Regions from separate parts of the Planococcus sp. FY231025 genome, predicted to be linked through region 1. Evidence: riboswitches for the same ligand, from Rfam matches in the RefSeq annotation. Region 1 holds a riboswitch; each other region holds the start of a gene.
The links. Region 1 has a riboswitch for thiamine pyrophosphate ahead of tenA (thiaminase II). Riboswitches for the same ligand answer to the same signal wherever they lie in the genome.
Positions count from the first base shown of each region.

Region 1 (10,969 bases):
ACCGGCAATCATCATTATCTTGGCGCTTTGTATACCGCTAGGCCTGTATGAAACACGGTCGCTTGAAGTGCTCAATTCAATTTTCACTTCAATCGTGGAAATGTTTAGTTGGGGATACCTTTGGTACGGAATCATCCTAGTAGGAGCGGCCCTATTCTTTTCATTTTCCAAATATGGAAAAGTCGTATTAGGAAATCCAAAGGAAAAGCCACGCCTCTCGTTGTTCGAATATGCTTCAATTCTAATAGCTATGGGCATCGGGTCTACTATCATGCGGACCGGGATGCTTCAATGGTCGTCGGTTGCTAACAATCCGCCTGCCGGTACAGAAGCGGGATCGCCTGAAGCTATGTTGATGGGCAATGCTTACAGCATGTTCCTGTGGGGATTTCAGGTGTTTGCGATTTTCGTCATGATTGCACCGGCCATGGCTTATATTCTGCACGTCAAAAAACGCCCGCTCATGCGGATTTCCGAGGCAGCCCGTGTTATTCTTGGCGATAAGTTGACAGATGGTTGGGCAGGCAAGTTGCTCGATGTTTTATTCCTTCTTAGTATTCTGACCGGGGCAGCTGTCACACTAGGTCTTGGGGCACCGATTGTTACATATAATTTAGCCGCTTTATTGAACATCAATGTCAGCTTCGGGCTAACGCTCATCGTCACGGTCGTCTGGGTTCTGCTGTTTTCAGCAAGCGCCTACCTCGGCATTGAAAAAGGAATCAAACGGCTTAGTACGTTCAATGTCTATCTTGCCGCTGCATTCGGTATATTCATTGTATTGGCAGGCCCTGGCGTATTCATCATGAATTTCTTTACGGACAGTGTCTCGTATTTGTTCGCTAATTATCTGTCGTTCTCGCTAAGCACCGATTCAGTCTATCAAGGAGAAGCCTCGCATGTACAAAGCAATACCGTTTTCTGGTTTGCTTATAGTGCGACTTGGGCCATGTTGCACAGCGTATTCGCTGCCCGGATTTCAAAAGGCCGGACGATCAAAGAGATGATTCTCACCTATATGCTGGCGCCGACATTGTTGTCTTGGATTGCGACCGGTGTATTAGGCGGATTGGGAGTTCACCGACAGCTGACCGGACAATTGAACATACTGGAGTTGGTCCAGACTGAAGATCGGATGGCGGTCATTCCTGAAATCCTCTCAACCTTGCCGTTAAGCGGACTGGCCATTGTCGTCTTCATCATCGTTTCGCTTGTCTTCCTGACAACAACGCTTGATTCGACAACGTATACGGTCGCCGCTTATACAAGTACACGGGATATGAGCAATCATGAACCACCAAAATCATTGCGCCTCATCATTGCAGCGATTATAACCGTTCTGGCTTTGGTATTGATGAGAATAGGAGGGCTTGCTCCACTGGAAGTCATTTCCGGATTGATGGGCTTGCCGATAATTTTGATCACTTTCCTGATGCTTTTTGCAGCGAAGAAGATGCTGGATAACGACGAAGCATGGAAACACAATATCCGTAAATAGAATTTCAAGCTTCTGATCAGATATCATAATTGATACTGAAAAATTCATTGCAAGAAATTTTGAATTATTATTTTATCTATGGTATAGTGATGCCGACAACATGAATATCGCAATCCACTAGGGGAGCCGGTTACCGGCTGAGACGAGCAACGCTCGGACCCTTTGAACCTGATCTGGATCATACCAGCGGAGGGAAGTGGGCGAATGGATGCTCCTCTCTTTTTTTGTGCAGCTGACAATCGCCGCTTTCCTTTACTGGAAAGCGGTATTTTATTTGCTCAAAAAAGGAGATGGAGAAATGGCTTTTTGCAAAGAGGTACGGTTGGAATGTGATGGATTGTGGCAGGCAAGTTTTGAGCATCCGTTCGTGAAAGGGATCGCGGACGGCACGTTGCCGCTCGGCATATTCAAGTATTACGTCATGCAGGATGCCTATTATTTAACGCATTTTGCCAAAGTACAGGCAATCGGAGCGGTAAAGGCGGCGGACCTTGAGACGACGAGAAGCTTCGCGCATCATGCCGAACAGACATGTGCAGCAGAAATGGCACTCCACGAATCGTTCATGGATTTACTCGGTGTCACGAAGAGCGATTGGGAGTTGTTCGAACCTTCTCCGAGTGCCTATGCTTACGTTTCGCATATGTACCGTTCTGCAGAAGGCGACTTGGCGGATGTACTGGCTGCCATTCTGCCGTGCTACTGGCTTTATTTTGAAATCGGAGAGCGCTTGAAAGATGCCGCACCCGGTCATCCCATCTACGACCGGTGGATTGGCACATACGGTTCTGAGTGGTTCGGCGAACTGGTCAATGAGCAGAAAGAGCGCATGGACCGGTTGGCAGAAGGGCTTTCTGAAAAACGGCTTAAACAGTTGAAAGACCGGTTCCGCCGGAGCAGCTATTACGAATGGAATTTTTGGCAGCAGGCGTGGACGATGGAAAGCTGGGAAGTTGCGCCGCAAGTGGGAGAGGAGAATGCGTATGTTGATTGAGGTCCGGTCAAAGGAGCCGATCATTCATTGCATCACCAACCAGGTCGCCGCAAATTTCCAGGCAAACGGGCTGCTCGCATTAGGTGCATCACCGATCATGGGAGATGCAGTGGAAGAGGCAGAAGAACTGACCCTTCTGGCAGATGCGTTATCGCTGAATATTGGGACACTCTCACAGCGTTCCCTCGACAGCATGCTGATATCGGGGAAAGCAGCGAACCGGAAAGGGATACCGGTCGTGCTGGATCCGGTCGGGGCAGGCGCGACACGGTTCCGGCTTTCGGCTGTAAACCAATTGCTTCAAGGAGTGGAAATCACGTTGCTGCGCTGCAATGCCGGGGAGCTGGCCGCGATTGCCAGAGCCGATTGGCAGGCAAAGGGCGTGGATGCCGGAGCAGGCGATGCCGATATTGAACCATTGGCAATGGAAGTGGCACGCCGCTATCGATTGGCCGTAGCGGTAACGGGCGAAACGGACATCGTGACGGATGGCCAAACGGTGGAGTACATCCCCCATGGCAGTCCGAAAATGGCAGAGGTAACGGGCATGGGGTGCCTATTGAGCGCAGTCGCAGCTGCTTTCCTTGCATCAGTGGAAGGGCCGCCCATGACGATAGCCGCGGAAGCGCTCCGTTATTACGGCATTGCCGGCGAAAACGCAGCTGCCGAAGCCCCGGGGCCGGGGAGTTTCAGCGCCCAATTTTTGGACCTTCTTGCAAGCACGGAACAGCAGAACATTGATGAAGCAAGCAAAATGGGAGGGATGTTGTATGGGCGCGATTAAGGAAGTGCTGACGATTGCCGGTTCTGATTCCGGCGGAGGCGCCGGGATTCAGGCGGACATCAAAACATTTCAGGAACTCGGCGTGTTTGGAACTTCTGCCATTACGGCGGTAACGGCTCAAAATACCCGGGGCGTCAGCGGCATTTTCCCGGTGGAAAGGGGAACAGTCCGGCAGCAAATCGATGCGGTGGGCAGCGACTTTGACATTGCAGCAGTCAAAACCGGCATGCTGTTTGATGCCTCGATCATCGAGGAAACGGCTAAAGGAATCCGGAGATACGGATGGAAGTATGTCATTGTCGATCCGGTCATGATTGCAAAAGGAGGGGCCGCACTTTTGCAGGAAGAGGCGGTGGAGGCGATGAAAGCCCAGCTTTTGCCCCTCGCCACGGTTATTACTCCGAACATTCCGGAGGCGGAAGTATTGAGCGGCATTGAAATCCGCGACCCGGAAACACGGCTCCTGGCAGCAAAACGCATTCTGGATTACGGAGCGGAGTCGGTCGTCATCAAAGGCGGCCACGGCAGCGATCCGGACTTTACCGAGGACTTCTACCTCCATAGCGGCGGCGCATCGCTTATGCTGCGCTCAAACCGGATCCGCACCCGTCAGACACATGGCACCGGCTGCACATTCGCAGCGGCCCTGACAGCTGAAATGGCAAAAGGCGCTCCAATGAACGAAGCGCTTTTCACTGCCAAGCAATTTGTCCAAGCAGCACTTGGCCATCCTTTGAATATTGGATCAGGCCATGGACCGACCAATCACGCAGCCTTCAGAAACTTCAGCGGAAAGGGGGAAGTCCAGCTTGTTTAGCAGACCATCAATTTATTTCATCATGGGTACGTCGAATGCAAAGGAAAAAGAGCCGCATTTTTTGCTTAATGAAGCTCTGGCAGCCGGGATTACCCATTTTCAGCTGCGTGAAAAAGGGGAGACCGCATTACGGGGGGAAGCGTTGGAGAGATTCGCACGGGAATGCCAGGCTCTATGCAAGCGGTATAGCGTGCCGTTCATCATCAACGACGATGTAGAACTGGCGCTTGCAATCGGAGCGGACGGCGTCCATGTCGGGCAAGAGGATATGCATTCCGGCGATGTACGCGCGCTGATCGGCGCAGAGAAAGTGCTGGGAGTTTCAGTCCATTCCGAGGAAGAAGCAGCACAGGCTATTGCACGCGGCGCTGATTATCTTGGCATGGGGCCGGTATTCGCTACGAGCTCGAAAAGCGATGCGAAAGCGCCGGCTGGGGTCAGGAAAATCATAGAAGTTGCCAGGCAATACCCCAAAGTTCCGGTCATCGGCATTGGCGGAATCACATCGGAAAATGCAAGCGAAGTCTGGCAGGCGGGCGCAGCTGGAGTAGCCGTTATTTCCGCAATTGCAAAAGCGAGGGACGTTTCCACAGAAATTGGCCGGCTCCGAGATTCATTTGAAAGAGGGCAGATGATATGAAAACGAAAAAGCTCGTCCTGATGGCAATGTTCGTTGCGATTGCAGTGGCAGGATCCGCATTTGTATCGTTTCCTGCCGGAATAGCCCGGGCTTATCCTGTACAGCATGCGATCAACGTAATGGCGGCAGTCCTTTTCGGGCCCCTTCCGGCGGTCGTCATCGCTTTCGTGACAGGGGTGGTCCGCGTGTTGACCGGGACCGGCTCCTTGCTGGCATTTCCCGGCGGAATGATCGGCGCTCTTCTGGCCGGTTTGTTCTATATGGGTACCGGGAAACTCTGGTTTGCCGCAGCAGGGGAAATAATCGGCACGGGAATCCTTGCTTCGCTTGTGGCTGTACCGTATGCAAAATTTTTGATGGGCACAGAAAGCGCCGCGTTTTTCTTCATGCCGCCGTTTCTGGTATCAAGTGCTACAGGTGCTGTGCTTGGGGTTCTTCTCGTCTATAAACTGAAGAATGTCTACATCAAAAGCGAACTTTATTGACGCTGAGACTTGAACACGAATAAAAAGGACAAGCAGCCTGAAGCGGCAGCTTGTCCTTTGCTCATTTCTTTATTATTTTAGAAACGACTCTTCAAAAACGGTCAATAGGTGATCAAGTGTGATCGGATCGCTGTAAGTGGAGGCTTTGGTATTGATTTCTATGACCTGCCCTTTTTCCACGGCCGGTATATTGTTCCATACAGCTGTTTCTGTAAAAGAGTTATCGACATCCGGATTTTTGCTGAAGACGATATAGTCCCCAGCAAATTCCGGAAGTGTTTCAGCGGAGAATGTATAGACGCCCGCTTCCAATGCCAATTCCTTCACTTTTTCGGGCATTTTCAAGCCCATTGCCTGATAGAGGATTTCTGTGCCGCGGGCGTAATTATCGCCGAACACATAAAATTCCTTGTTTCCGCTTTCGATGACGGATACAGTGGCATCTTCGCCGATTTTCGAACGAATCGTTTCACCTGCAGCTTCCGCTTTTTCCGTGAAGCTTGCAACCCAATCCGTTGCTTCTTTTTCTTTGTTCAACAACTTGCCGATTTCAACCTGCTGGTCCAGATAATCCAGCTTTCCCCATGTGAAGGCTACTGTCGGTGCTATTTCATTCAATTTCTTAAGGTTCTTCATATGGGTGCCTGCGATGATCAAGTCCGGGTCCAATTCAATGATTGCTTCAAGATTGTCTTCAGATACGACCTCTACACCAGCCAGCTTTTCTTCGAAAAGAGGGTTGGTATTCGTCCATTCATCAATGCCGACAACCTGGCCATCTAAAGCCAAGACATTCGGCCCATTCGTCAATGCGATGATCCGCTGTGGGTCTGCGGGAACCTCGACAGGTCCGGATTCGGACTGGTATGTAATTGTTTCAGTTGTTTCTTCTGCTGCTTCTTTCGGAGCCGCCTCGCCGTTTCCACAGCCGGCAAGCACGAGCGACAATAAAAGCAGGAATGGCAATATTGCGTTTTTCATAATGAGTGTCTCCTTCTGCACCATCGATATTGATAATCATTTTCAATTGCATGCATCTTTTATACTAAAATAGTTGAGAACGGTTGTCAATTGGAATCTGGAAAGCGACAAATAATAAATCTGAAGCCGACTGAAAATATGTCATGGAACAAACAAAAAGGCTGCCGGCAAAGGCAGCCTTTTTGCCCCTTCATGAAGCTGGGTTTTCCAACGTCCCCATGAAAAGAATGACCCCAGTTTCTGAATCCGTGATGGTGAAAAAGAACGGCCGGTTGGCGATCATTCGGAAAGAGTCAACAGATTCTGATTCTGCCACTGAAACCGAAGTGGCAGCGGCCGCTTCAGTCCCTTTCTCATTAACATCGATGAACGTTTTTTGTTTGACTTCACTGATATAGAGGCCGCTCGAAGTTTCAAACATATTTGACAAGTCGGCACTCCGGAAAGCCGTTTCCATTCCGAGGCGCGATAACGCCTCGTTTAAAATCACTTCGTATTCCATCTTGAACTTCGGGATCATCAGCGTGCCGTCCTTCGGTTCGAAGCCTTTCATCCACTGATCCCATTTTTCTTCCGTCAGGCCAGTCGCCAGTTCATCAAGTTCGGTGCCGGGGGCTGGCAGGAAGATGTTCATGCTCATTTCGCCGTCTCCATACGGCAGCGACACTGCCTGGAAGTCATCCGTTTCCAAATAAGGAAGCCGGCTCTGCAAGTTCATGAGCGGCACGTCCGTTACTGAACCGTCGCTTTGTGTAAAAGGCTGATCTATTGTTTCTCCTTCAGGAAAAGGGTACTGCCAATCCCCTTTGAAGTAGAGGGCGTTCAAAAGCATTGCTGCCAAATTCGGACTGAGCGGTTTGGCGGCCATTTTTTTGATTTTGCCGTTTGTCGCGTCACTCACCCAATCGTTGATCCGATCCGCTGAAGCCGGGTCTGAAATATCGATTTCTTCGATTTGGGCATTGTAATAATCCCTGTTGCTTTCTGAAAAGCTGTCCAGAAAGCGGTATTCCTCTTTGGTCCAGATCGAATTGGCGATATTCAATTCAATCCCTTCCGGACGGTCCGCAAATTGCATGGAAAGCGAAGCGTTCGCACGGTTCATCTCTTCCGGGGGAATCCCTTCTGCGCCGAGCACATTGGCAAGCTCATCTTTTGTGGGGCCAGCCGCTCCGTTATAGACCATCGAAAGGGCCATGTACAAACTGAGCGGCGAAATGAATGTATTCCCGTCTTCGGTTTGGGTGAGGTCGTCCATCAGCCTGAAGCCGAGACGGTTGTTAGGTCCGGATATCTTTTCGTAATCTTTTTTGCCGTATTCTACGCCATCAGCTATTGCCATGCCGGGATTGCCATTGCCGGATGAAGAACTGCAGGCTGAAGCGATGAGCAATGATAGAAGGATAAAGAGCTTTGCTATTTTTTTCACGGATTTCCACCCCTTTAAAAAAGTAGACTGGAAAAAAGAAGGAAAAGTTACAGATATTCTATAAAATAATGGTTAAAAAAGCGCTAAATACCATACAATGAGCGTATTAAAACATTCTATTTTCGGAATGCCCAAGAAGAGGAGGAGCGAAAATGCATACAATCATGCAGGAATTTACGAAAAACGGAAAAACATACCGGATCAGGACAGCCGAGCACCAAGATGCGAAAGAATTATCCGAAGTACGGCTGCAGATCGACGGGGAAACGCAATATCTGGATCGGGAACGAGGGGAGGCGTTTATCGATGAATCGGGTTTTGAGGAATTGATTGTCATGGACTCGCGAAATGAAAAAAATCTGTTCTTAGTAGCGCTGGCTGATCGCAGAATCGTAGGGTTTTCAAGATGTGAAGGAAACTCGTTAAAAAGGTTCGCCCACAAGGCGGAATTCGGCGTGGGCATTTTAAAGGAATATTGGGGATATGGCATCGGAAAAAATCTATTGAATGAAACCATCGCCTGGAGTGAAGCGGCCGGCATACGGAAAATCACCTTGAACGTGCTCCAACAAAATTTAAAAGCGATTTCCCTATATGAGAAACTCAGATTCAAAAAAGAAGGCCTTCTTGTAAACGACAAGAAATTAGCGGATGGGCAATTCCATCATACGGTTATAATGGGCAGGTTCAGCTAGCTGCGAACCAGGTATGCTCCGATCGGCCAAATTGAATGAAATATTTTAATAACCTTCGGCTTCCATCCTACTCCTTTGCCCAGCGGACGTTTACATACAGCCAACCCATTCTTAGCGGTAAAGTTCTTGCATATTAACAAGATCCGACGTTTAAAGCAGGGGATGCAAGGGGCATGGATATAGATAGAAAAAAACGGCCTTGAGTGGAGGGGGTGAACGGGCCATGTTTGAAATTATGAAAAAGATTGTGAAGATCAACACCCCGAAATTGGTGCTGTTCACGTTTCTGTTTTACCTTGCCAGTGCATTCATCATGTACTTTTTGGAGCCCGATAATTTCCAAACGCCATTTAATGCGTTTTGGTGGGTCATGACAACGGTGACCACAATCGGTTACGGGGACTATGTCCCGAGGACGTTGCCAGGCATGGTATATGGCATGGTCCTGTATCTGATCGGCATCGGATTGATCGGGATCATCCTTGGGAAAATCGTGGATTTCTATACTTATTTCGGGAGGCTTAAAATGGAAGGGAAACTGGATTACACAGGAAAAGACCACTTCATCATCATCGGCTGGTCGAAGAGCGTCCAAAAAACCATTGAAGAAATTTTATTGAGCCGGGATATCGAGACGGACGTTGTGCTGATCGACCATGTGCAGGAGGCGCCGTTCCGGCATGACCGATTCCATTATGTCCAGGGCAACCCGACGGACCAGAAAGTGCTCCGGAAAGCCGGCATAGACAATGCCCGCTCAGTGTCGGTTTTTGCGCTGGACAACTCAAGCGATGTATTAAAAGACGGCCGGACGCTGCTCATCGCTTCCGCCATTGAACGCTATGCCATCGAACATCAGAAAAAGATCTACACCATCGCGGAAATATCGCATCAGGACCATATCGGCATGTTCCAGCATGCGGGCGTGAATGAGTTTGTCCTTTCCAATGAAGCCTTTCCGCATTTGATGGCCAAAGCATTGCTTCACCACGGATCGACCCGTCTGTTTATGGAGATGCTGAATCACACCTACGGGGAAAATATCTGGGAAATCAAGCCGGCACCTTCATGGAGAACGTACAGGGAAGCGTTCGATGCCTTGCGCGAGCAAGGAGCCAACCTGATTGCCGACGGCTCAGATTTCACGATCATCCGCAGGATGGATGACCCGATCCCGCCTGGCGCCCGCCTTTACATCCTCACAGATGAAGCGTCCTATAATAATTTAATACTGAAGGAATAGAACGGGGGACAGGCAAAGCTCGAAGTAGCGCTTCGTCTGTCCTTTCCTCCAGCTCAAAAAGACGTACGAAAAGAGAAAAAAGCAGAAGGGTTGACTTCATTAAAAAACCTATGTTATGATTATCTCGAATTAAAGATATTATTTAAAAGGGAAAACAAATGCAAGACCTAAAATTTTTTAACTATATATCTCGAATTCGAGATATAAATCGCCATTCAAAGGAGCGAATTTCAATGAACGAAATCAAAGGGATCCACCATGTAACTGCCATCACCAGCAGTGCAGAAAAAAACTATGAGTTTTTCACTTACGTCCTGGGAATGCGGCTTGTCAAGAAAACGGTCAATCAGGACGATATCCAGACATATCATCTGTTTTTTGCAGATGACAAGGGATCTGCTGGAACCGATATGACATTCTTCGACTTTCCGGGCATCCAGAAAGGGGTGCACGGAACGAATGAAATCTTCAAAACAGCGTTCCGGGTGCCGACAGATGCAGCATTGGATTATTGGGTCAAGCGATTCGATAAATACGAAGTGAAGCACAAAGGCATCCAGGAGTTGTTCGGCAAGAAAACCCTGTCCTTCACCGATTTTGATGACCAGCAATACATGCTGGTGTCGGATGAATTCAATGAAGGCGTGGCATCGGGCACCCCTTGGCAGAACGGGCCGGTTCCTTTGGAATTTGCAATTACCGGCCTTGGCCCGATCCATATCCGCATCGCTCAATTCGATTACTTGAAAGAAGTTTTGGAAAAAGTGATGATGATGCGCGAAACAGCAAAAGAAGGCTCACTGCATCTATTTGAAGTCGGCGAAGGCGGCAACGGCGCCCAAGTCATCGTAGAATACAATACGGTCTTGCCGGCTGGCCGCCAAGGGTTCGGCACTGTACACCATGCGGCATTCCGTGTGGCAGACACAGATGCTTTGAATGAATGGATCGACCATATGCAGGCAGCCGGTTTCGGAACTTCCGGCTATGTGGACCGCTTCTTCTTCGAATCGCTTTACGCACGGGTGGCACCGGGGATCTTGTTTGAATGGGCTACGGACGGTCCGGGCTTCATGGGAGACGAACCTTACGAAACAGTCGGTGAGAAATTATCACTTCCGCCATTCTTGGAATCCAAACGTGCACAGATCGAAGGCATGGTACGCCCGATCGATACCGTGCGAAGCACACGGACATTCGAAAAAGAATATTTGTAAAAAGGAGATAGTCAATATGGGGTTCTTCGGTAAATTATTCGGTACTCAGCAACAGCCACAACAAGAGGAGGAAACACACATGACAAAATTGAACATCGGCATCATCTTGGGATCAACACGCGAAGGGCGCCTTAGCCCGCAAGTCGGCGAATGGGTCAAGGAATTGGCAGACCAGCGCGGCGACGC
Region 1 is NZ_JBQJJG010000008.1:122,528-133,496, forward strand. Features, by position in the region: gene ACTL32_RS12290 (BCCT family transporter) at 1-1,498, shown strand, start outside; TPP riboswitch at 1,608-1,710, shown strand; gene tenA (thiaminase II) at 1,797-2,492, shown strand; gene thiM (hydroxyethylthiazole kinase) at 2,482-3,276, shown strand; gene thiD (bifunctional hydroxymethylpyrimidine kinase/phosphomethylpyrimidine kinase) at 3,263-4,093, shown strand; gene thiE (thiamine phosphate synthase) at 4,086-4,733, shown strand; gene thiW (energy coupling factor transporter S component ThiW) at 4,730-5,218, shown strand; gene ACTL32_RS12320 (iron-hydroxamate ABC transporter substrate-binding protein) at 5,291-6,199, opposite strand; gene ACTL32_RS12325 (serpin family protein) at 6,390-7,628, opposite strand; gene ACTL32_RS12330 (GNAT family N-acetyltransferase) at 7,781-8,323, shown strand; gene ACTL32_RS12335 (potassium channel family protein) at 8,547-9,566, shown strand; gene ACTL32_RS12340 (ring-cleaving dioxygenase) at 9,800-10,783, shown strand; gene ACTL32_RS12345 (NADPH-dependent FMN reductase) at 10,800-10,969, shown strand, end outside.

Region 2 (10,969 bases), 180 kb from region 1:
TTTCTTCAACGGAAAACGAGGGCGTCAGTTTTAAACAGAATGATTCATGAAATGCTTAGGATTTCGCAAGTTCCACTTTTCAAGCAATAACTCCACATGCCCATCTGATGTAAAGAAAACATCTAAATCAGTTGCTAGCGCAAAAAAACGGGCCGTGAACACTTCCTCCCCTCCATTGACAAAAACTTCAATGGCACTCGTGTCCAGAAAAATATGAAGCTCCTCAAGCGTAGCCAAAAAACAGCTTCGGCTTTCAACCGTGCCGTTTAGAAATCGTTTTCGCACCATCGTTAACCGCTTCTTCTGTTGATCGTAAATAAGCGTTATATTTTTGCGGATTTCTATTTTTATGTTGCCGGCCAGGTTCTGCAGAAAATGGATCTTCAGCTCCCCTACATTCCCCGAAAGCTCTGGCCACGTCTTTGTTTCATTATCTAAGCTTGATTGGAATGAAAGCCCTTGCGTTTCCCGCAACAACTTTAGTTCCGGCAATGGCTTTTGAATAATCCGATCTTTTCTCAGCTCTAATTCGCGTGGCATCGTTAAGGCATGGACCCAGCCTTTTTCAATTGTGGGCAAATGGGATTCCTGTTCCCCTGTAATTCCCATCCAGCCAAGCATGATCCGCCTTCCTTGTTTATCCTGAAACGTCTGCGGGGCATAAAAATCAAAACCACGATCCAACTCTGTAAATTCGCCATGGGGGAACTCAGTTGTTCCAACTTTCCATCTGCCGACAAAATAGCCAGACTGATGCGCATTATGGTAAAAGGAATTTTTCGCTTTCAACCCTTGAGGGGAAACGATGAGGATGTCTCTTCCATCAAGCTCAAAAAAATCTGGACACTCCCACATATAGCCGAAGTCCATCAATCCATTGAAGCGGTTTCCAGCTAAAATTCCTTTAAGCCCCCATTCCTGTAAATCTGTCGAAGCATAAAGCACAACCGCCCCTTCTTCATAAAAAGTTTGCGCCCCTACAACCATGTACCAAGTTCCATCCCTTTCCCACACTTTCGGATCCCGGAAATGGGCTGTGTATCCTTCTGGCAGCAATACAACCGGGCCTTTTTTTTCAAAATCAAAACCGTTGCTGGAAACGGCCATGCATTGATAAGTTTCAAATTTGCCGTTTCCGTGGTCCACATGCCCTGTATAAAACAAAACCATTTTCCCATCGACTTCAATCGCACTCCCCGAAAAACAGCCATCCTTTTCATACCATTCACTCGGAACAAGCGCCGGCTTGTGTTCTTGCCAATAAACAAGATCCTGGGAGGTAGAATGGCCCCAACATTTAGAGCCGTGCGCCGTACCAAACGGGTTCCATTGAAAAAACACATGATACATGCCTTTGTAATGGATCAATCCGTTTGGATCATTCAACAAACCGACCGCCGGCATCAAGTGGAATTGCAGCCGATGCGGATCGCTATTGTGGTTTTTTTGATACGCTTCGATTGTTTGTGTTATTCTTTCAAACCAATTGAATTGGACCATGATAATCTCCTATTTTCATTATTATTAACAAGCATAACGCCTATTTATTAAAAATTCCAACTAATTGCACTTGGCTCGGCGAAACCGGTTGGCCACGTGTCAGGCACGCGCTCACTTGCTCCCTAGTTATGTGTTGACCCCCTTTACATCCCCCAGGCCTTCCGCTAAACTAGAGCCATCGGGGCAAACCCCGGACACAAAAAAACTGCATACCGTTTTCTGCACTAGGGGTGCTTATTTTAGCTGAGATGCAAGCGCAAGCTTCGATCCCTTATAACTCGATCAGGTTAGGACCTGCGTGAGGAAGTGCGGCACATTTCTGGAAAACTCCTTTTTTTGGGACGCTCATAGATTATGGCTGCATCTTCGCGGATGCGGCCTTTTTTGTGGACTTTTTTAAGGAGGAATAGATTTATGCAACCAATGCACTGCGGCACAAGCCCGATTGTCGGATTCCGTTTTTCTTTGCACCCGATGTCAGGGAACTTTGTCAAAATCATCAAAGGGGCGTTAAAAGGGACAGACACCTCAAATGTCTGGATGCATACGGACGACGTCTCAACCGTCATCCGCGGAAAACAGAACCAGGTTTTCAACGTGGCCAAGGCGATTGTGCTCCATGCGGCAAAAACCGGCGAACACGTCGCGCTTTCCGGAACGTTTTCAATCGGCTGCCCGGGGGACTCGGAGGGAGATGTATATCTGGAGAAAGACGACGAGCTGCCTAATCAGGACGCCACCCCTCAGTATGTTTCTTCCCAGTTCGCCTTATACCCGATGAACAATCCGGATTATATGGCAGTCATCTACCGGGAAATCGATCGTGCCAAAGCCCAAGGCGTGTTCAATGAATCGATGCATTACGCAAGCGGCATCCATGGCGACATCCACGATGTCTTCGCCTTTTATGAAGAGTCGTTCACCCATGCGCGCTCAGAAGAGCATCGCCACCTTGTGATGACGATCTCGATGAGCGTCAACAGCCCATCGCACGGAGGTAGCGCCGATGCTTAAAGATTGGAAATTAAAAGAGATTGTCTTGATGTCGCTCTTTGCCATCGTTTTTGGCATCGTCTATTTGGTGTTTGTCCACGTCGGAAATATCTGGGCCGGAATGATCGGCCCGATCGCGTATGAGTGGATGTTTGGCATCTGGTTTATCGTCTCCATCATCTGCATGTACATCATCCGCAAGCCGGGTGCAGCTTTGATGTCTGAAACCATGGCAGCGGCAATTGAAGTGCTGCTTGGCAATGCCATCGGACCTCGCCTGATTTTATCTGGTGTCATCCAAGGGCTTGGCGCGGAAGCAGCGTTCGCTGTGACCGGCTACAAGCATTTTAATTTGGCTGTCCTGATGCTTGCAGGGGCAGGTTCTGCCGTCTTCAGTTTTATTTATGGCTTTTTTGTTTCGGGATATGCAGCGCTCGATCCGACGTTCGTCGCCTGGATGTTCACGCTGCGTGTGTTGAGCGGCATGATCATAGCTGGCATCGGCGGCAAGTATCTCTCGGATGCCTTGCTGGCGACCGGTTCCCTTCGCGGCTATGCCATTGCCCGTATAGATAAAGGTGACGCCAATGCATGATGCCGTCTTTTCCCTCGATAATGTCCACTTCCGGTTTCCCGATTCCGGACAGCGGACGCTCGACGGGGTTTCATTTGAAATTTTCAGAGGAGAACGGGTTGTCATCACCGGTCCGAGCGGTGCAGGTAAAAGCACGCTGCTGTACTTGCTGAACCGCCTCTATCCTTCGAATTGCGACGGAATTCTCGGCGGCTCCATCAAACTGTACAACAAACCCGCCGAAGACTACGCACCAGGTGAAATCAACCGCCGGACCGCAACGGTCTTCCAGGATCCCGATTCCCAATTTTGCATGCGCACGGTCGAGGAGGAACTGGCATTCACTCTTGAGAATCTGTCCGCCGCAGCTGAAGCCATGGACGCGCGAATTGCTGGGGTATTGGAATTGACCGGCCTTGTGGAACTGCGCCATGCAGTGATCCAATCGCTGTCAGGCGGCATTAAACAGCGGGTGGCCACGGCTTGTGCGCTGATCATGGAACCCGAAGTACTGCTGCTTGATGAACCGCTTGCACACCTCGATCCTTTCACTGCCAAGCAATTCGTCGACTGGCTTTCCGTTCTTCAGAAAAGGCAAGGGCTGACTGTCGTAGCGGTCGAACACCGGCTGGAATTATGGGAAACTTTTTTCAACCGGGAAATTGTTTTGGACAGCAATGGCGCACTCATCGCAGACGTCCCTTTCCGAACGAGACCGCCCTATTCCTTTCCTGTGCGGCCCTCCGTTTATGAAGATGTGCCGGCGCTAAAGGCCGAAGCGATTTCAGTAAAAAAAGAAGGCCGGCTGCTTTTAGCTCCCCTTTCCTTTGAAGCGGCACGCGGCGAAGTGGTGGTCATCGCCGGTCCGAATGGCAGCGGGAAGACCACTCTCTTAAAAGCGTTGTGCGGGATCACTCCTTTAACGGGCGGCCGGATCAACGCACAGAAAGTGGGTTATGTGCCCCAATCACCCGAGTTTTTATTCATTGAATCCTCCATAGAGGCTGAGCTCGCTTTTTCCGGAGCCTCCACACAGACAGAAGTGGAAGAGCTGATGGAACGGCTCCGCTTGACGGATATCAAGGGCAATCATCCGTTCTCGGTGAGCCACGGACAAAAACGGCGTGTCGCCATTGGCGCGATGCTCGCTGACAAGCGGGACGTGCTGTTAATGGACGAGCCAACTTCCGGGCAAGACCTCGCAGCGCTTATGGAACTCTCTACCTTGATCCGTGAACGCGTCCAGGAGGGTGCCACGGTTTTGATCGTCACCCATGACATGGGATTTGCAGCGGGGATTGCAGATTCGGTTTTGCTTATCAAAGATGGGATGCTGAGCGGGAAATTTCCTGCCGAGCGGGTCTGGGCGGATGATTCGCTAATGCAGGCGCATCAGCTGATACAACCGAAAGGAATGGTGCAGCATGCAAGATCTTTTGCATGAAATGAACCCGTCGGTGAAGTTTGTCCTTGTGGCAGCATCGATGCTCGTAATTGCCTTCTTTTTCAATCCCTGGACGCCATTCCTATTCTGGGTCGGCATCCTTCTTTTGCAGGTGCTCTTTAGCCGGATTTCATGGAAAAAGTGGATGCTCTTCATGCTGCCTTTCGCTTTTGCAGCATTCGGCTATCTTTGGACTGCGGTCATCTTCGGGGTAGGAATTCAAGATGAGGTGTACTTCTCTATTGCCGGGTTCGAGGTGGCCAAAGAGCAATGGGAAACGGCTTTGTCGTTGTCCGTTCGCGTCCTGTCTTTCTCCAGCTTGTCGCTGTTATTCGCTTTTACGACCGATCCGGTGAAATTTATCATGAGCCTGATGCAGCAAATGAAGCTTTCGCCAAAACTGGCTTACAGTGTCATGGTTGCCTATCAGTTTTTGCCGCTATTGAAAGAGGAATTCACCCAGATCCGTGAAGCCCACCGACTACGCGGCGCTCAAATCAAACCCCATTGGGGGAACAGGTTGCCTGCCTTCCGCCGTCTGCTCATCCCGATGCTTGCCGGCGCAGTACGGAAGGCAGAACGCGCTGCGTTTGCCATGGAAGCCAGAGGATTTACGGGCGAGCGGCGGAAAGCTTATTACCGCCCTGTCCATGTAGGAAGGAACGATTTCTGGCTGGCCCTGCTCTTTCTAATCGTATTGGCCAGCAGCTGCTTAGGCGGAATTTATCTTGATGGATGAGTGCAATGGAATACCTCCGGTTTTGATTTCTCAATAGTTTTCAGCCGCTTCCCGGCCGCTAGTTTCCGGGAACGCGGTTTTTTGTTTCATCTTTGTTTTTTTCTTGTTACGGTCTTTGTTTTTTAGAATATTTACCTTATGTAATTATGTACATTTATATCTTTTTATTGATTTTCCGCAGCCAGACGGCTGTTTCTCTTCATGATTTCGGTTCTGCCGAAACGGGTATACATCAAGCAAGCACTTTTTTCTATCAGCAAGGAGGCATCGGCATGATTGAATGGGACTTGCTCGACGAAAAGGATGACCGGGTTTATCTGGCTTATATGACCAATCGCCAAGATCCCTTTGTGATGTTCGAACGGGATTTCGGCCAAATGATGGCCCGTGCTTTCGCAGAAATCCATGAAGGCTATACCCACCTTTGGGCCATGAAGCGGGTCGGTGTCATTTTGCCGGATAAAATCTGTTACTTCCCGGACAACGAACTGCTCATTGAACCATCTGTCTATGCTGGCGCATCGAAAAAAGAAGTATACATAATATTTTTATTTTCAAAGAACTCACCTTCTTCCCCGTTCATGTATTCCAAAGGCCTCAATTCCGGATTTTACAGTTCGTTCGAAGCTGCTGCGGAAACCGGTGCCCGTTTGCTGAATTTGATGGCAAACACATATCCGGAACGCGAGTTCAAAGTACTGTGCACAAAGCTGCTTTACGACTTCCGGTGGCATGGATAACGGCCGCTTCACGGCCCATATAAAAAAAGCGACAGCCGGATTGGAGTCAATCCGGCTGTCGCTTTTTTCAGTTTAGAGCGCTGAAACGCTATAGGTGAATTCGTCTTCGTCCACAGCATCCACCCCATTGTCCACATGGACAATCGTTCGGAGCAGCAGCTTCGTTTTCGTATTTTCCACAATCCAGCGCTCGTCAGGCACGATTTCGAATTGCTGCATGAGCGATCCTTTCGATTTCAGCGTGCTGACAAAATCCAGCGACTGTTTTGCTACGACATTCTCGATTAGCTGGAAATCGCTGTCTTCCCGTACTTCATCGATTTGCTTGACGACATGCAATTCGACGTATTCGATCTTCTGGTCGCTGTCGCCTCCTGTGATGTAAATCGTGCCGTTCAGCGTTTCACCTTCGTTTAAGTTCGGCCTCTCCACCACTGTTTCAACGGTCAACGAACCGATTCCAATTGAACTTAAAAACTTTTTGAAATTCATAAAATGGAAACCCCCAGATCATAGTAATTTTCCTATACCACCATGGAATTCTTGTTAAACCCTCAAAGCAGCTCCGTGTAATCATATTGGTTCTCAAGATTGCTCTCGTGTCTATTATAGCGCCGTTTGAACAATTTGTAGAGATGCGAAATCAGTACACGGGCGAGTGCATACATCGGGATGCCGAGAATGACCCCGGCAATGCCGAACAGCGACCCCGCTGTCAGCAATACGAAGATGATCGTGACCGGATGGATGAACAAAGTCTTCCCCATCACCTGCGGTGAGATGAGGTTCCCTTCAACGAGCTGGACCACGGTCCAGACGATTGCCAGCTTCACGAGCATGAATGGTGAAGTCACGAGCGCGATAATCGCCGCCGGCGTTATGGCAATCGCCGGCCCGAGATACGGCACCACGCTTGTGACCATCGCCAGGACGCCAAGCAGGAGTGCGTAATCCATTCCGATGATCAAAAAGCCGATATAGACCATGACGCCGATGCAAAATGCCACGATGATCTGGCCCTGGATATAGGCACCCAGCTGCCGGTCCGCTTCGCCGAGCACTTCCCTCGTGTCGTCACGGAATCTTGGTGGCAGGAGCTTCACAAAATACTCCGGCAGCTTCTCGCCGTCCTTCAGCAAATAAAAGAGGATGAACGGCACGATGACAATCGACAGGATGACGCTTGTGATGGTCGAAATGAAACCGGTGATTCCGGTGATGATGCTGGCAATTGTTGCCTGGAGCGTGTCGGCAACATTCGCCGGCAAGGTGGCGATCAATTGCTCAATATCAAAACTTGATCCCCGGTAATAGTCGCCGACAATGGACGTCCGTAGAAAAGCGTCCAGGTTGGTCAGCAATTGCATGAAGTAATCCGGGAATTCCATGATCAGCTTTTGGAACTGCTCCCGGAGGAAAGGCAGCACCAGGACGATCAGCAAAGTGATCAAGCCGATGACCCCTAGGAAAATCAGCAGGATTCCCCAAAGCCGCGGGATTTTCGCTTCTTCAAGCAGCCGCAGAACAGGACGCAGCAGATAATAGAAAATGAGCGCCAGGACGACCGGCAGCACCACCGTCTTCATGAAGACGCTGAGCGGATTGAAGATGAATGACACTTCCCGGAAGATGAAGATGACGAGCCCAAGCAATACAAGCGCCGTCAGTGTAAACAAGGTGTTCGTTCCGCCTAGGAAACGGATGAAATTTGTCGAGAAAAGCGACTGTTTTTCGGGTTCCACCAAATCTCCCACTTTCAGAAAAATATGAACTACTTCTATAGTAGCATAAGTTCAGGTCTGCTTAATGGAGTGGTTGTGACAAAAATTCAGCCAGCGCTTGGCGGTTCTCTTCGATATCGATTTCGAGGACAGCACCGGCATCCGGATATCGGGCGTCCCAGTAGCTTCCTTCAACAGGGACAGTCAGGCGGCCGATGTCGCTTTTTCCGCCTTTAGCGAGTTCAATGGCCAGTTTCGCGCCTTCTGTTGCCGGCAAGTCTGTTTGGACGTAGCCTTGGACCGCTCCTGCCAGTTTCGGATATTTCGGGATTGCCGATACATTGATCAGCTCGTCTTTCAGCGCAGCAACCACTTGCTGCTGGCGGCGTACACGCCCGAAATCGCCTTCGCTGTCAGCACGGAACCGCGCATAACCTAGAAGTTCCTTGCCGTTCAGCGTATGGACGCCTTGTTTCAATGAAACACCGATTTTTTCGGACATGTCTTTTTCAACGTCGATTTCCACGCCGTCCGGCGCCGCTATATCGACCATGTGTTCAAAATTCGCAAAATCGATCATGGCAACATGATGGATCTCCAGGCCGAACATTGCCCGCAGCGTGTCCGCCAGCAAGTTCGCGCCGCCCAAGTAATAAGCCGTATTCAGTTTATACGATTGATAGCCCGGGATGTCGGCGTAAATGTCGCGCATGAACGATGTTAATTTGATTTCGTCCGTATTTTTGTTATGCGACATCAGCATCATGGTATCCGAACGGGACTGTTCTTCACCCCGTGAATCTACACCGATAATCAGGATGTTCTGGAAATCCCCGTTTTCCGGGTCCCCGTCGAACTCCAAAGTTGGTTGCTCTGTATTTTCAGCTAGCTTATATCCGCTTTGAAATTGCAAAAACACATAAATTCCCACTGCTATCACTGCTAAAAGCAGCAGCAGTACGATGCCCCGGAACCGGAACCGCTTTTTTTTGCGCCGTTCCCTTCTGGCTGGCTGTAGTTCTTCTTCCATACTATACACATTCCTTTCTGCATCTTGCTTTACATTGGACGCTATTTCCCTAGAAGAAGTTTCTGCAATCCCATTATAATCATATTTATTGTCTGGAAACAGGGGGAGTGGTAAGATTTTTCTATTCCACTCGAGAGGAGCAAACCCACCTATGACCCAAAAAGCGACATTTGCAGGCGGCTGCTTCTGGTGCATGGTCAAACCGTTCGACCAGTTTGACGGCATCGACAGCGTCATTTCCGGCTACAGCGGCGGCCACGTCGAAAACCCCACATATGAACAAGTAAAATCCGGCACGACCGGACATCTGGAAGTGGTCGAAATCACGTTCCAGCCGGAGGTATTTCCGTACGAGCAGCTGCTCGATATCTTCTGGCAGCAGATCGATCCTACCGACAACGAAGGCCAATTCCAGGACCGCGGCCCTTCATACCGCCCTGCCATCTTCGTCCATAGCGAAACGCAGCGCGAACTGGCGGAACAGTCCAAGCGGGACCTCGATGCAAGCGGCCGCTATAACAAGCCGGTCAACACGGAAATCCTCGATGCCGGACCGTTTTATCCGGCCGAAGAGTACCACCAGGACTATTATAAGAAAAACCCGGACCATTACAAGAAAGACCGGGCCGCATCAGGCCGAGATGAATTCCTGGATTCCGTATGGGACGAAAACAGCGTGAAAAATTAAATCCCCTCAGCCGAGCAGCTTCCCTTTAAAGGAGCTGTCCAAAAAGTCCAAAACTGAAAACCAAAGGAGAAAAAGCCACGCTTTTTCTCCTTTGGTTTTTCTATATTCTGTAAACGGCTGTTGGGAATGGAGGCGGCGAGCAAGTTGGGCGAAGGCACTTCGGACAATTTGCTTGCGACGAAGCAGCGAAGCGATGCAACGCCATTTCATGTCTCGAAGCTAGCGCAGCGACGGTTTTTCATGCACTGAAGCTAGCGTAGCGATGCAGGTGCAATGCAGAGAAAGGAGCATCAGTTTTGCCAGCGGGCCAGCGAACCCGCTGAAAGCGTCCGCCGCAATGAACTGCAGCCCTTCTAGGACAGCCCCTCCTCAGTTGTGCTTAACGGTGTCCATTGACAATCGGCACCAAGTCGATCAGGTCCCTGATTTCATACGTCGGATGGACCCCGGCGTGGTTCTCTTTTCCGAACGGATTGAACCAGCAGGTGTCAATGCCGTAATCCGCTCCGCCTTGTATATCGGATGTAAGCGAATCCCCGACAATCAGCACCGAATCTTTTTCCGAAAGGCCGAGTTTTTTGAAGGCATGGTCGAAGATGCCAGCGTCCGGTTTCTGGAAACCTGTTTCTTCCGAGATGATGACGTGCTCGAACCGCCCTTCCATCGGCGAATTAAGAATCCGCTCTTTTTGGACGCTGCCGAATCCATTCGTAATGACTGCCAGCCGGCAATGCGACAGGCTGCTGATCAGCTCTTCTGCTCCCGGCATGAGATGCGTCTCTTTTCCGAGATAATCGAGATAGGCTTTGCTGAAGGCGTCTGCACTGATATCGAGCTTGTGTTCGCGGAACAGCCGTTTGAAGCGTTCGACGCCCAGTTCCCGCAGGGCAATCCTGCCCTGCTCCAAGTCATTCCAAAGCACAGAACTGATTTTCCGGTAGCTGGCATGATAATCGGAAAAACCTGTCGGCATCCCGTGGTCGGAAAAAGCATTGTGCAGCGCCGCTTTTTCGGATAGCTTGAAATCCATCAAGGTGTCGTCGATGTCAAAAAGGATTGTATGGTAATTGTTCATGTGCACATATGCCTTCTTTCCATATATTAATCGTTGTCGAACCAGCCTTTCCATTTGAACCAGGCCGTCATGCCGATGCCGAGTATGAGCATGATGGCAAGGACGGTGAAATAGCCGTTTTCGGCCCTCAGTTCCGGCATATTGACGAAATTCATGCCGTAAACGCCGGCAATGAAGGTCAGCGGCATGAAGATGACGGTGATGACCGTCAGCGTCTTCATGATGTTGTTCATGCGGTAGGAGTTTAGCGATATGTAGTTGTCGCGGATGTCAGTTGCCAATTCCCGGTTGGAATCGATCATGTTGCTGAGTTTGATGAGATGGTCATGGACATCCTGGAAATACGCCCGTTTCTGTTCCTGGAAAATGAACCGTTTCGATTCAAGGATCCGGTATACCAAATCCCTTGTCGGCACCACGATCTGGCGAAGCTTCAAGAGCCGGCGGCGCACTTCGAATGTGTCT
Region 2 is NZ_JBQJJG010000008.1:301,051-312,019, reverse strand. Features, by position in the region: gene ACTL32_RS13270 (glycoside hydrolase family 32 protein) at 31-1,500, opposite strand; TPP riboswitch at 1,717-1,822, shown strand; gene ACTL32_RS13265 (YkoF family thiamine/hydroxymethylpyrimidine-binding protein) at 1,915-2,514, shown strand; gene ACTL32_RS13260 (ECF transporter S component) at 2,507-3,088, shown strand; gene ACTL32_RS13255 (ABC transporter ATP-binding protein) at 3,081-4,511, shown strand; gene ACTL32_RS13250 (energy-coupling factor transporter transmembrane component T family protein) at 4,492-5,250, shown strand; gene ACTL32_RS13245 (hypothetical protein) at 5,523-5,990, shown strand; gene ACTL32_RS13240 (sporulation protein) at 6,063-6,482, opposite strand; gene ACTL32_RS13235 (AI-2E family transporter) at 6,545-7,732, opposite strand; gene ACTL32_RS13230 (LCP family protein) at 7,794-8,741, opposite strand; gene msrA (peptide-methionine (S)-S-oxide reductase MsrA) at 8,893-9,429, shown strand; gene ACTL32_RS13220 (YjjG family noncanonical pyrimidine nucleotidase) at 9,809-10,504, opposite strand; gene corA (magnesium/cobalt transporter CorA) at 10,531-10,969, opposite strand, start outside.
Region 2: another riboswitch for thiamine pyrophosphate. It lies ahead of ACTL32_RS13265 (YkoF family thiamine/hydroxymethylpyrimidine-binding protein); the one in region 1 lies ahead of tenA (thiaminase II).

Region 3 (10,969 bases), on a different contig from region 1:
TTTCAAATCATTTATTTTACATAACAATAACAATCAGGGCCTTTTGGAATGTAATTATCCCTACATTTCCAACATAAGACCTTTCTAATGTATCATTTTGTTGTTTCGTTCTTTTTACATCATTTTTTACATGGTAAAATGCAAAATGGTACTTGTTTATTATTAGGAGGAGTTTAGGCATGTTTTCTTCAACAGACATCGGGATTGACTTAGGAACAGCAAATATTTTAGTATACACAAAATCAAAAGGCATTATTTTAAATGAACCTTCAGTGGTAGCACTTGATACAAAATCAGGACGGGTCATTGCCATCGGCGAAGACGCCAAAGCGATGATCGGGAAAACTCCTGGTTCAATCCGCGTGGTGCGCCCGTTGAAAGACGGCGTCATCGCAGATTTCGACGTCACGACTGAATTATTGAAAATCGTTATGCAAAAAGCGGCAAAACAAATGGGCACTTCGTTCCGCAAGCCGAATGTGATGATCTGCACACCTTCGGGCGCAACTTCTGTAGAGCGCCGCGCCATCCATGACGCCGTGAAACAAAGCGGTGCAAAGTCCGTCCATCTGATTGAAGAGCCTGTCGCAGCAGCGATCGGCGCTGACCTTCCGGTGAGCGAACCGATTGCCAGCGTCATCGTTGATATCGGCGGCGGTACAACTGAAGTTGGAATCATTTCTTTCGGAGGCGTCGTTTCAGCCAATACTGTGAAAGTTGCCGGCGACCGGATGGACGAAGACATCATCCAGTATGTCCGCAAGCATTACAACGTATTGATCGGCGAGCGCACTGCCGAAAACATCAAGAAAGAAATCGGCTACGCCCTGGTTCCGCACAAATCCGAAACAATGGAAATCCGCGGACGCGATATCATGACCGGCCTTCCGAAAATCGTGACATTGACATCTACAGAAATCCAGGAAACACTGAAAGAGTCGTTGCTTGCGATTCTGGAATGCATCCGCGCAACGCTAGAAAACTGCCCGGCTGAATTGTCCGGCGACATCGTCGACCAAGGCGTTGTCATCACAGGCGGCGGAGCATTGCTGAAAGGCATGCAGGAATGGCTGTCCAAAGAGATTTCCGTGCCTGTACATATTGCACCGAATCCTTTAGAATCTGTCGCAATCGGCACTGGCCGTTCTCTGGTGATGCTCAGCAAATTAGAGAAAATCCCTCGTTAACCCCTTCAGCCCGGCAACCAGCCGGGCTGTTTTTTTTTGCTTCAGCTGCAAGTCGAATTTTTTCCCGAAATGGATTACACTAGTAAAAAAGGCTTTTAAGGAGGAAATATGATGTCAATGTTGAACCAGATCTTGGATTACAATACGGAGTTTGTCGAAAATAAAGAGTACGAGCAATTTATCACCACAAAGTTCCCTGACAAAAAAATCGTCATCCTTACATGCATGGACACCCGCCTTTTCGAAATGCTGCCGAAAGCGATGAACTTGAAAAACGGCGACGTGAAAATCGTCAAAAGTGCCGGTGCGGTCATCAACCACCCGTTTGGCGGCATCATGCGAAGCTTGTTCGTAGCTGTTTACGAATTGAATGCAGATGAAGTATACATAATCGGCCATTACGATTGCGGCATGTCCGCCATCGATCCCCAGTCGATCTTGAGCAAGATGAAAGCGCGCGGTATCGATGAAAAGACCATTGAAATGATGCGCTATTCGGGTGTCGACCTCGAAGAATGGTTCCGCGGGTTTGATGATGTGACAGAAAGTGTGCGCCACAGCGTCAATATGGTCAGAAACCATCCACTGATGGACAATACAGTTCCCGTCCATGGCCTTGTCATCGATCCGACAACCGGAAAACTTGATTTGATCGTCAATGGAAACGAAAACCGCTGAGAAAATTCTCAGCGGTTTTGTTTTTGGAAATAAATATAATCCAGCGGGATGCCTTCTTTGCCGAATTGGCGCAAAAAGGAAGTTGCTTGGCCTCTATGGTAGGACGCATGGTTGATGAATGTAAAATGCATTTCTTCTCTCGTACTCCGGAAATGGTCCCCTTTTAAATTGGTGAATTCCATTTCCTCCTGCCATTGTTCTTCAGTGAGCGACGCAAAATACAACTCCATCTCCGCATGCAGCAACATGAACGCCTGAATCGCTTTTTCTGTCGTCGATACGTCAAAGTGCTGAAAAACCGGGCTTCTCTGCCCCATCATCCGCTCCAACCATAATTTTTCGACGCCGATGACATGTGCCGTCATTTTTTCGATGGAAGAGAACGAATTCGCACCTTCCCGGGTATAGAGTTCTTCCTCAAACGACTGGATATGCTTCAGAATTTCCACTGCCGCCCATTGGTGGTAGGCAAACATCTTATTTCGATCCATGGAGCATCCTCCTTTTTTCGGCTTCTATTCTGAAAACCATCGGACAATTGCGGTCCGCCATTTTTTATAAGCGGCCTTGCCCTTTCAAAATTCGCGCTCGAGCAGCGCATATTGGTAATGGTCTTCCCACTCGCCGTTGATGTACAAAAACTCACGCAGCAGCCCTTCCTGCTGCATGCCCGACTTCTCAAGCACCCGGATTGATCCGGCATTCCGGGGCGATACATAAGCCTCGATCCGATGCAGCCGGAGCTGCTCGAATCCGAATGTAAGCACGAGCTTCACCGCTTCCGTCGCGATGCCCTTGCCTGTCGATGCTTTGTCGATCGAATAGCCGACAAGCGCACTGAGGAACGGAAGCCGCTTGATGCTGTACAAGGAGATATGGCCAATCATCCGGTCAGTGCCGGGCTCGAAAACCCCGAAGCTGTATTCACGGTTCTCGCGTGCCTGATAGACCGATTCCCTGATTTTTTCCCGCTGCACCATCGGCGTAAAATAACTATCCGGATGACGGGGTTCATAAATCGACCAGTATTCACGGTTGCGAAGCAGCAAATGCACCATTTCCTCTGCATCATCCACTGTCAAATTCCGAATGTAACAGGCGCGCCCCTCGAATCGTAGATTCATATCAGTTCCCGGCAGCGGTCAGCGCATTGAATTCTTTGGCATCCTTCACGCAAAGCGCGATCCCTTTTTCCCAGAAAGCGGATTGGGTGATATCTTCCCCGAGATGCTTGAGCGCCAGGTCTTCTGCCGTCATGACCGCTGTGTCGCGCAGGAGCGCCATGTACTTCTCTTCAAAACCGGCGCCCTCTTCAAGCGCTTTTGCGTATACACTCAAGGAGAACAGGTAGCCGAATGTGTAAGGGAAATTGTAGAATGGCACATACGTAATATAAAAATGCAGCTTCGAAGCCCAGAAATGCGGGTGCAGCGATTTCAATCCGCCGGCAAACCCTTCTTCCTGCGCCTGCGACATCAATTCGTTCAACCGACCGGCTGACACAACGCCTTTTTTGCGCTCTTCATAGAAACGCGTTTCAAACAGGAAGCGGGAATGGATGTTCATGAAGAACGCCACACTCCGCTGGACCTTGTCTTCAAGCAGTGCAATTTTTTCTTCATCGCTTTGTGCGTTTTTAACTGCCGCATCGGCTACGATCATCTCAGCAAATGTCGAAGCGGTTTCGGCCACATTCATCGCATACGAGCGGTTCAGCGGGTGCACCGGCCGAAGCGCGTACGAATGGAATGCATGGCCAAGCTCGTGGGCAAGCGTCGCCACGTTCGACATCGATCCGCTGTAGGTCATGAAGATGCGGGATTCCTCCGACATCGGCAAGCTCGTGCAGAATCCGCCGGGGCGCTTGTTCGGACGGTCTTCGGCTTCAATCCAACCTTTCTCGAAAGCGTCCTGTGCAAACTTCCGGAGCTCGGGGCCGAACTTTCCGAAATGCTCGAGAATAAAGTCAGCGCCTTCCTGGTAGGAGAATTTTTGGGTGCTGGCTGTCACCGGGGCATCTATATCAAACCAATCCAGGCCGTCTTTCCCCAAGATTTCCGCTTTGCGGTTCAGATAGTCGACAAACGGCCCTTTGTTATTGCTAATTGCTCCCCACATTGCATCCAAGGTTTCCTGCTTCATGCGGTTCATATGAAGCGGCTCCTGCAGGACATTGTCCCAGCCGCGCTTTTTATAGATTTCCAGGCGGAAGCCTGCAATCGAATTCAAGGTTTTGGCGAAAAACTCCTCTTTCCCGGTCCATGCCTCTTCGAGTTTCGTATAAGATTCCTCGCGTACGGCCGGTTCGGCGTGGGCGCTCAGGTTGTTCGCCTGCCCGACGGACAGCACTTTCTCTTCGCCGTCGACTGTTACGGTGATTTTGATATCCCCCACCAGCATGTCGTATAACTGGCTCCAACCGTGATAGCCGTCCATGCTCAATGCATTGATCAGGTTTTCCTCTTTTTCAGAAAGCAGCATTTCCGCTTCTTCACGCCATTCATTCAGCACAAAACCGAACTCTTTCAGTTCATCGGTTTCCAACAGGCTCTTCCATACAGCATCTTCTGTCCCTGTCAGGTCTTTTTGGATTTTCTGCAGTGCGGACTGGAAACGGGATGACAGAGCCGCCGATTCGCTTTGCAGAATCCCCGCTTTTTTGTCTTCTGTATTTTGCGCCATCAGGCAGCCAATATAAGCACCAGACTGGCTTAGATGCTGCATCAGCCCTTTGATTTCCTCCAAAAGGCCGGCAATGCGCGGCGCGTCTTCAGCTGATGCCGGCACCTGGAAACTTTGGGCCGCTTTTTCGAATTCTTCCAAGCGCGGCGCTGCCTGGTCCATATGTACGCGCAATTCCGCTGAATCGCTTCCGCCTGGGAAAAGGCTATCCAAGTCCCAGACTTCCGGAAATTTAACTGTCATTCTGTTTCCTCCTGTGGTAAACGAAATTTTCTAAAAACACTTATAAGTATACCATTTTTATTGAACGGGAGGAATAATGGGCCGCGCCGCCTTCCTTTTGTTTGAACTGGAAAAAGTGACGAAACTTTCACAAACTCGCTCCTTTATTGCTTTTTTTGGAAGAAGCTATTTGTTGAACCAATCGATGACAGGTATACTAAATTGAAAGGAGGGATCTGCTATGATTCGGGTATTGTTGATGACGCTCGCTTTCGGAGCCGTTGTCGCTATAAATGCGTTGGCCACTATCCTGCCGCTGAATGGCCAAACGACTGGGGAAATTTCAAACCGGTTGCCCGTGATGATCACACCGGCCGGCTATGTGTTTTCGATCTGGTCTCTCATATATATCCTGTTGGCCCTTTGGATCGCCGGCTTCTGGATTCGTTTGAAAAAAGGAGAAACTCCCTCATCTAAAATTGCATTATTTTTCTTATTAAGTGCCGGATTCAACATCGCTTGGATTTTATTGTGGCATTATGAATTCTTCCTCTGGACGCTCGTCGCCATGGTCGGCTATCTGCTTTCCTTGATCGCCCTATATCTGCAGTACAATAATAGCGATCAGAAAGTGACCGAGCGGCTGCCGGTTTCAGTCAATATGGGCTGGATCAGTGTGGCGACCATCACAAATGTTGCTTACATACTGACTTATTTCAATTGGGGCGGCTGGGGCTTGAGCGACCAGCTCTGGACGGTCATCATGCTGACTGTCGGAACCGCGCTCGCACTCCATGTCCGATTCCACCATTCCGACATTCCATTTGCCTTAGTCTTCGTCTGGGCATTCATCGGCATCGCCGTTAAACACGGCACAAGCGAATTGCTCGTCACAACCGCTTCCCTGTTTTTAAGCGGCGTTATTGTGACCGGTGTTCTGCTTATCAAAAAAAGACCTTGAAGGGTCTTTTAGACTGTAGAAAAAGTTCAATTGTGATGAATAAAGATGTATAAGCCCGACAGGGTGGGCCACCTGTATTCAAAAAAGGAGTAGGACGCTTATTCTGCTTTGTGTAACTAATTACAAGCCGTTTGCTTTATGATCCGGAACGGAAGGCGCCAAGTGCAAACATTGTGCTCCTGCAGTGCTTCGCACTTCGTCGCAAAGCTAATGGCCGAACTGCCTTCGGCCATTAACTTTCCTGCGGGATAGCGAAGTGCCGAAATCCACTCGGACGCCAGTCCGAGTTAGTTCGGCTCGAGCCCGCGGAAACGTCCGCCTAAAGTGGAGGATTCGAGATAGCTCCGCTCATATGAATATTCATTGTTTAAGAGGAATAAATTTTCTTCTGTCTACAAATTAAAAGACCTTAAAGGGTCTTTTTTTATTGCGACAAACTTTCACCAAAAAGAAAAGGCTGCAAACGGCCTCGTTATGAGGATGCCTGCAGCCTGAAAAGCTTTTTAATTATCCAGTTTCGTCAATAGGACCGGTTCGCCTTTTGTAACCAGGACTGTATGTTCAATCTGCGCCACCAGCGACTGGTCCGGCGTGATGAATGTCCAGCCGTCGCCTGATTCGATGATGTGCTCTGCTTTCTGTGAGATAAACGGCTCCACAGCCAGCACCATGCCTTCTTTCAGGATGGTCTTCTCCCATGCATCGTAATAATTCAAAATATGCTGCGGGGCTTCATGGAGTGATTTCCCGATGCCGTGCCCGGTCAGGTTCTTGATGACAAAAAGGCCCTGCTGCTTCGCTTCGCGCTCCACCGCTTTCCCGATCTGGTTCAGCTTCGCGCCGGCTTTCACTTTCGTCATAGCGAAATCGAAAGCGGATGCTGCCACTTCACAAAGCTTCTCTTTTTCCGGATGGCCTTCACCGACCACAAAGGAAATCCCCGTGTCCGCAAAATAGCCTTCATAAGAACCCGATACATCAATATTGACCATGTCGCCTTCTTCAATGACGCGTTTGCCGGGAATGCCATGCGCCACTTCTTCGTTTACGCTGATGCACGTATAGCCCGGAAAATCATATTCCGATTTCGGTCCGGATACGCCGCCAAGTTCCGCAAACAGCTTGCCGCCCAATTCATCGATTTCCTTTGTCGTAACACCCGGCTTGGTCGCCGCTTTCATTTCTTCACGGATCTTCGCTACCATCTGTCCGGCTTTTTTTAGCATTTCTATATCTTTTTCAGTCGTCGCAATCATTAAATACCCTTCTTTCAAATTGTCTAAGAGAAATTATACCATATAAAAAGAGGACTATCCTAATGATAGTCCCCTTCCACTTATGCTTTTGCGTCGACGAGTTTCGGGGCTGCGGCAAAGAGCGCCGAGCAGACGAAAGCCGCCAAGAGAAATACCGGAATCATATAGGTTGCGTTGTAGGCAGCGGAATAGATCAGTACATTCCCTTCTGCAAACATCCCGAAGAACAGAATGCCGGTGATCACGTGGGTGATATACCGCAGAACCGAACCGACCAAAACGCCCAGTACGATCGCTGTAATCATCTTCCCTGTGCGCCTTTCTTCAGCAGCCTGCAGATAACGGCCCCGCATGATTCCCGCAAAGCCTACTACTCCGTAAGCCAGCAAATAATCCAGAATGACTTGCAGCACGACATAGCCGAACGACAGCGGCGTCACCGATATGGTGCCTGTGACGATTTGCAGGAGCCCTACCAACAGCCCGGTCAAGACGCCGGCAGCGACGCCTCTTCTGAATGCCATCAGGACAATCGGAATCATGACCAGACTGACAGATCCCCCTTGCGGCATTTTGAATGCCACAAAGTCGAGGATAAATCCGAGGGCGCCGAAAATCGCAATCTCCACCATTAAAATAACCCGTTTATTTCTCATAACTTCCTCCTTATGTGTTGTGCACATCACCAGAAGGGCCGCGCGAATAAAAAACCATATAAAAGCGGCGCCAGGACAGAGCCTGGCGCCGCGTAAGGGCCGGTTTCCATCCACATCCCTGCGCAAGTGTTAACTTACAGGTTCAAAGGGTAAGAACAATGTGTTCACTCTCAGCATATAGCTCCCCTTGTGGTGCATACATATTTTTCTTTCACCCCTATTGTACACAAACGCCCGACTTTAAGCAACGCAGTTTCAAGCTAGCCCCAGAGGGTAACAGGTAAGTATGAAGCAAATAGTCGAAAGGTGGTGAAGGCAGCGGAACCAGGCGCTGCTGAGTATGATCGAGTTATTGAAAGAGTTGATTAAAATCCAAAGCGACACCAAACAAGGAGCGAACGATGCTCTTCTTTTTTGTGCCGAATGGCTGAAGGAGAAAGGGCAGGACGCCAAGGTCCATGACAATAACGGATATTTGATGCTGACTGCCGCAAAGGGCCAAGGACAGGACACCATCGTGTGGAATGGGCATGTCGATGTCGTTCCTGGACATCCCGAACAGTTTGTGCCGATGGAAGAAATGGGGCGCATTTACGGGCGGGGGTCCGCTGACATGAAAGCCGGAGTTGCGGCGATGATGCAAGCTTTCATCGAACTGGATGGATCCGAGCTCAACCGCAACGTCCAGCTGCACATTGTCACCGATGAAGAAATCGGCGGCCGCAACACCTCGAAATGGCTGGTCGAGCAAGGCTACACCGGCGATTTTGTCATATGCGGCGAGCCGACCGGCCTGAAAATCGGCTTGCAGTCGAAAGGGATTCTCCGCATGGATTTGACCTTCAAAGGCAAACCCGCGCATGGCAGCCGCCCATGGGAGGGCATCAACGCCATCGAGTCAGCGATGAAGTTTCATATGGGAATGGCTGATCTGCCTTTCCGCAAGGAATCGACCGAATACTACGAGCAGCCGTCGGTCAATTTGCCGATCATCAAAGCGGGAGACCGCTATAACGTTGTTCCGGAAATCTGCGAAATGTCCTATGACATCCGCTTTATGCCGGGCCAGGACAAAGACGAAATTGTCCGGCAGATGGCGGACCTCGCTGATAACTTGAACCTGGACATGGAATACAAAGCGAGCGGTTCCACGCCCGCCTTGACGACGACCAAAGAAAATCCCTACATTCAATCGCTGCAAAAAGCGATCCGCGAAACAGCGGAAACCGAACCTGTCCTGTTCGGTCAGCATGGTGCTGCTGATACCCGCTATTACGCAGCCGTCAACGGCGGCGAAGGTGCGATCGAATTCGGCCCTTCAGGCGATGACTGGCACGGAAACGCCGAATACGCGGATATCTCAAGCATCCATCAATACAAAGACATTCTAAAGCAGCTTGCCGCTGCTCCGCTTTAAGGTTTAACAAGCAGAAAAACCGGGAACAATAAAACATACTCTATCCACGTCAGGAGTGATAAACATGGGAATCGGAAGAATTGTAAAAACAGCCATCAAGTTTGCGCCGATCGCGTATCCAATCATTAAAAAAGCGATGAACAAACAAAAAGCAGGAACTACCTCTACGCGCAGAACGCCTAAGCCAAAGCGTTGATATAAAACACAAAAACCCGCTCCGGAAAATCCGGAGCGGGTTTTTGCATTGTCGAGAAAGATATATAATACTTGGTTCTTAATCGATATTCCGCAGGCGTCTCCGCCGTTTTGCTTCATATCTCAGATAGCCCTACTAAATGGATAAAGTTATCAGCTTTAAAGAGCTAAACCAGCGCCGGCGCGTCTACGGGCTGGGCGAAGCTATGAGACGAGTGTACTTCTCGGCTCATGGCGAAAGCCATGCCCAAAGCGGCCGAAGCGAGGTGAAAAGTTCGTTTTTTTATTAACTTATTTAAAGAGGCTTTTGCATGATTTATCTAGGCATACGGCAATGCTTCACGCAAAGCGTAATATTCCTCTTCGAGCCCTTCAGAAGGACGGCTTGCAGCCGGGCTGCCGGATATGGCACTTTCACGGTCCGATTCCTGCTGGGCCGTGATTTCCTCAAAAGATAAAGGCGCGGCCTTCGGCAATTCCCCGTTTTCCACTTTCCAGCCCTTTTGGTAGCTATCCAAAAAAGCATTGGCCATCGCCTGATAGCCTTTGAAATTCGGATGGACATCCGCCGCATTCGGCACTTTGTCCACCGCGTCGTTGCCGAATGCGCCTTGGACCGGCACAAAGACCGCCCCTGCTTTTTCAGCGCTTTGCTTTAAAATGACATTCAGCAGATCAAGCTGTTTTGCAGTTCCCGCTTTTTGGCTTTCACGGGCATGCGGATATGCAAAATAATAGCCCATGACATAAACATCCGCGTTCGGTGCACGCTTTTTCAATTCCGCTAAGATCTCATCCAGGTTCTCCCGCGCATTATTCAATGCAAAGTCGGCCTGGATTTGCGGAAAAGCCAAAGACCCTTGTTCAGAATCGGCCTGCACAAGCCGCAGCAGATCATTTGCGCCGGCTGAAAGCGTAATGATGTTGGCAGAAGCCAACAGGTCTTTCGCTTCTTCCGATTTGACCCGCTCTAGTACATCTTCCGTTGTGAATCCCGGAAACGCCAAATCTTTGGAAAAGAATGCGACCGGTTGCTGGCGTGCCAATTCCTGCGCAATCAGATCGGCATAGCCTGCATCAATCTCTGAATTCGGCGTCTGACCTGCCGCGAGCGAATCGCCCAGCGCTACATAAGCGGCCGGCAATTGGATTTCTGCCGCTGCAGGCAAAGCGCTGAAAGCCAGCAGCAATACCGTCAAACACGCTATCGTGTATTTTTTCAAGCTGCTCACCTCTTAAAATGCCCAGTTCCCGTTCCGGAAAACCGGTTCTCGTATGCCGTCCTTGTGGATGCCGTCAATATTCATTTCGGCGCTGCCGATCATAAAGTCTTCATGGACAATCGATGTATTCAATCCGATTGATTCCAGCTGCTTCCGCTCCAGTTCCCGGCCGCCTTCAAAGCAGGTCGGGTAGGAATCGCCGATCGCTAAATGATTCGATGCATTTTCATCGAACAGCGTGTTGAAAAACAGAATGTTGGAATCCGATATCGGCGAATGGTGCGGCACCAATGCCACTTCCCCCAAATACGCGGAGCCTTTATCCGCCTGGAGCATTTCATCAAGCAATTCCTGGCCCGTTTCAGCCTTCGCATTGACGATTTTCCCCTCTTCGAATTCCAGGGTGAACCCGTCGATGATGTTTCCTTGGTAGACGAGCGGTTTCGTATTGCGGACAGTTCCGTTGACGCCGTATTTCAACGGGACAGTATA
Region 3 is NZ_JBQJJG010000013.1:44,203-55,171, reverse strand. Features, by position in the region: gene mreBH (rod-share determining protein MreBH) at 180-1,187, shown strand; gene ACTL32_RS17230 (beta-class carbonic anhydrase) at 1,299-1,865, shown strand; gene ACTL32_RS17225 (DinB family protein) at 1,874-2,356, opposite strand; gene ACTL32_RS17220 (GNAT family N-acetyltransferase) at 2,441-2,989, opposite strand; gene ACTL32_RS17215 (M3 family oligoendopeptidase) at 2,991-4,790, opposite strand; gene ACTL32_RS17210 (tryptophan-rich sensory protein) at 5,011-5,730, shown strand; gene map (type I methionyl aminopeptidase) at 6,234-6,986, opposite strand; gene thiT (energy-coupled thiamine transporter ThiT) at 7,067-7,642, opposite strand; TPP riboswitch at 7,741-7,840, opposite strand; gene ACTL32_RS17195 (M20 family metallopeptidase) at 7,983-9,059, shown strand; gene ACTL32_RS17190 (hypothetical protein) at 9,063-9,374, opposite strand; gene ACTL32_RS17185 (SGNH/GDSL hydrolase family protein) at 9,575-10,486, opposite strand; gene ACTL32_RS17180 (aminopeptidase) at 10,490-10,969, opposite strand, start outside.
Region 3: another riboswitch for thiamine pyrophosphate. It lies ahead of thiT (energy-coupled thiamine transporter ThiT); the one in region 1 lies ahead of tenA (thiaminase II).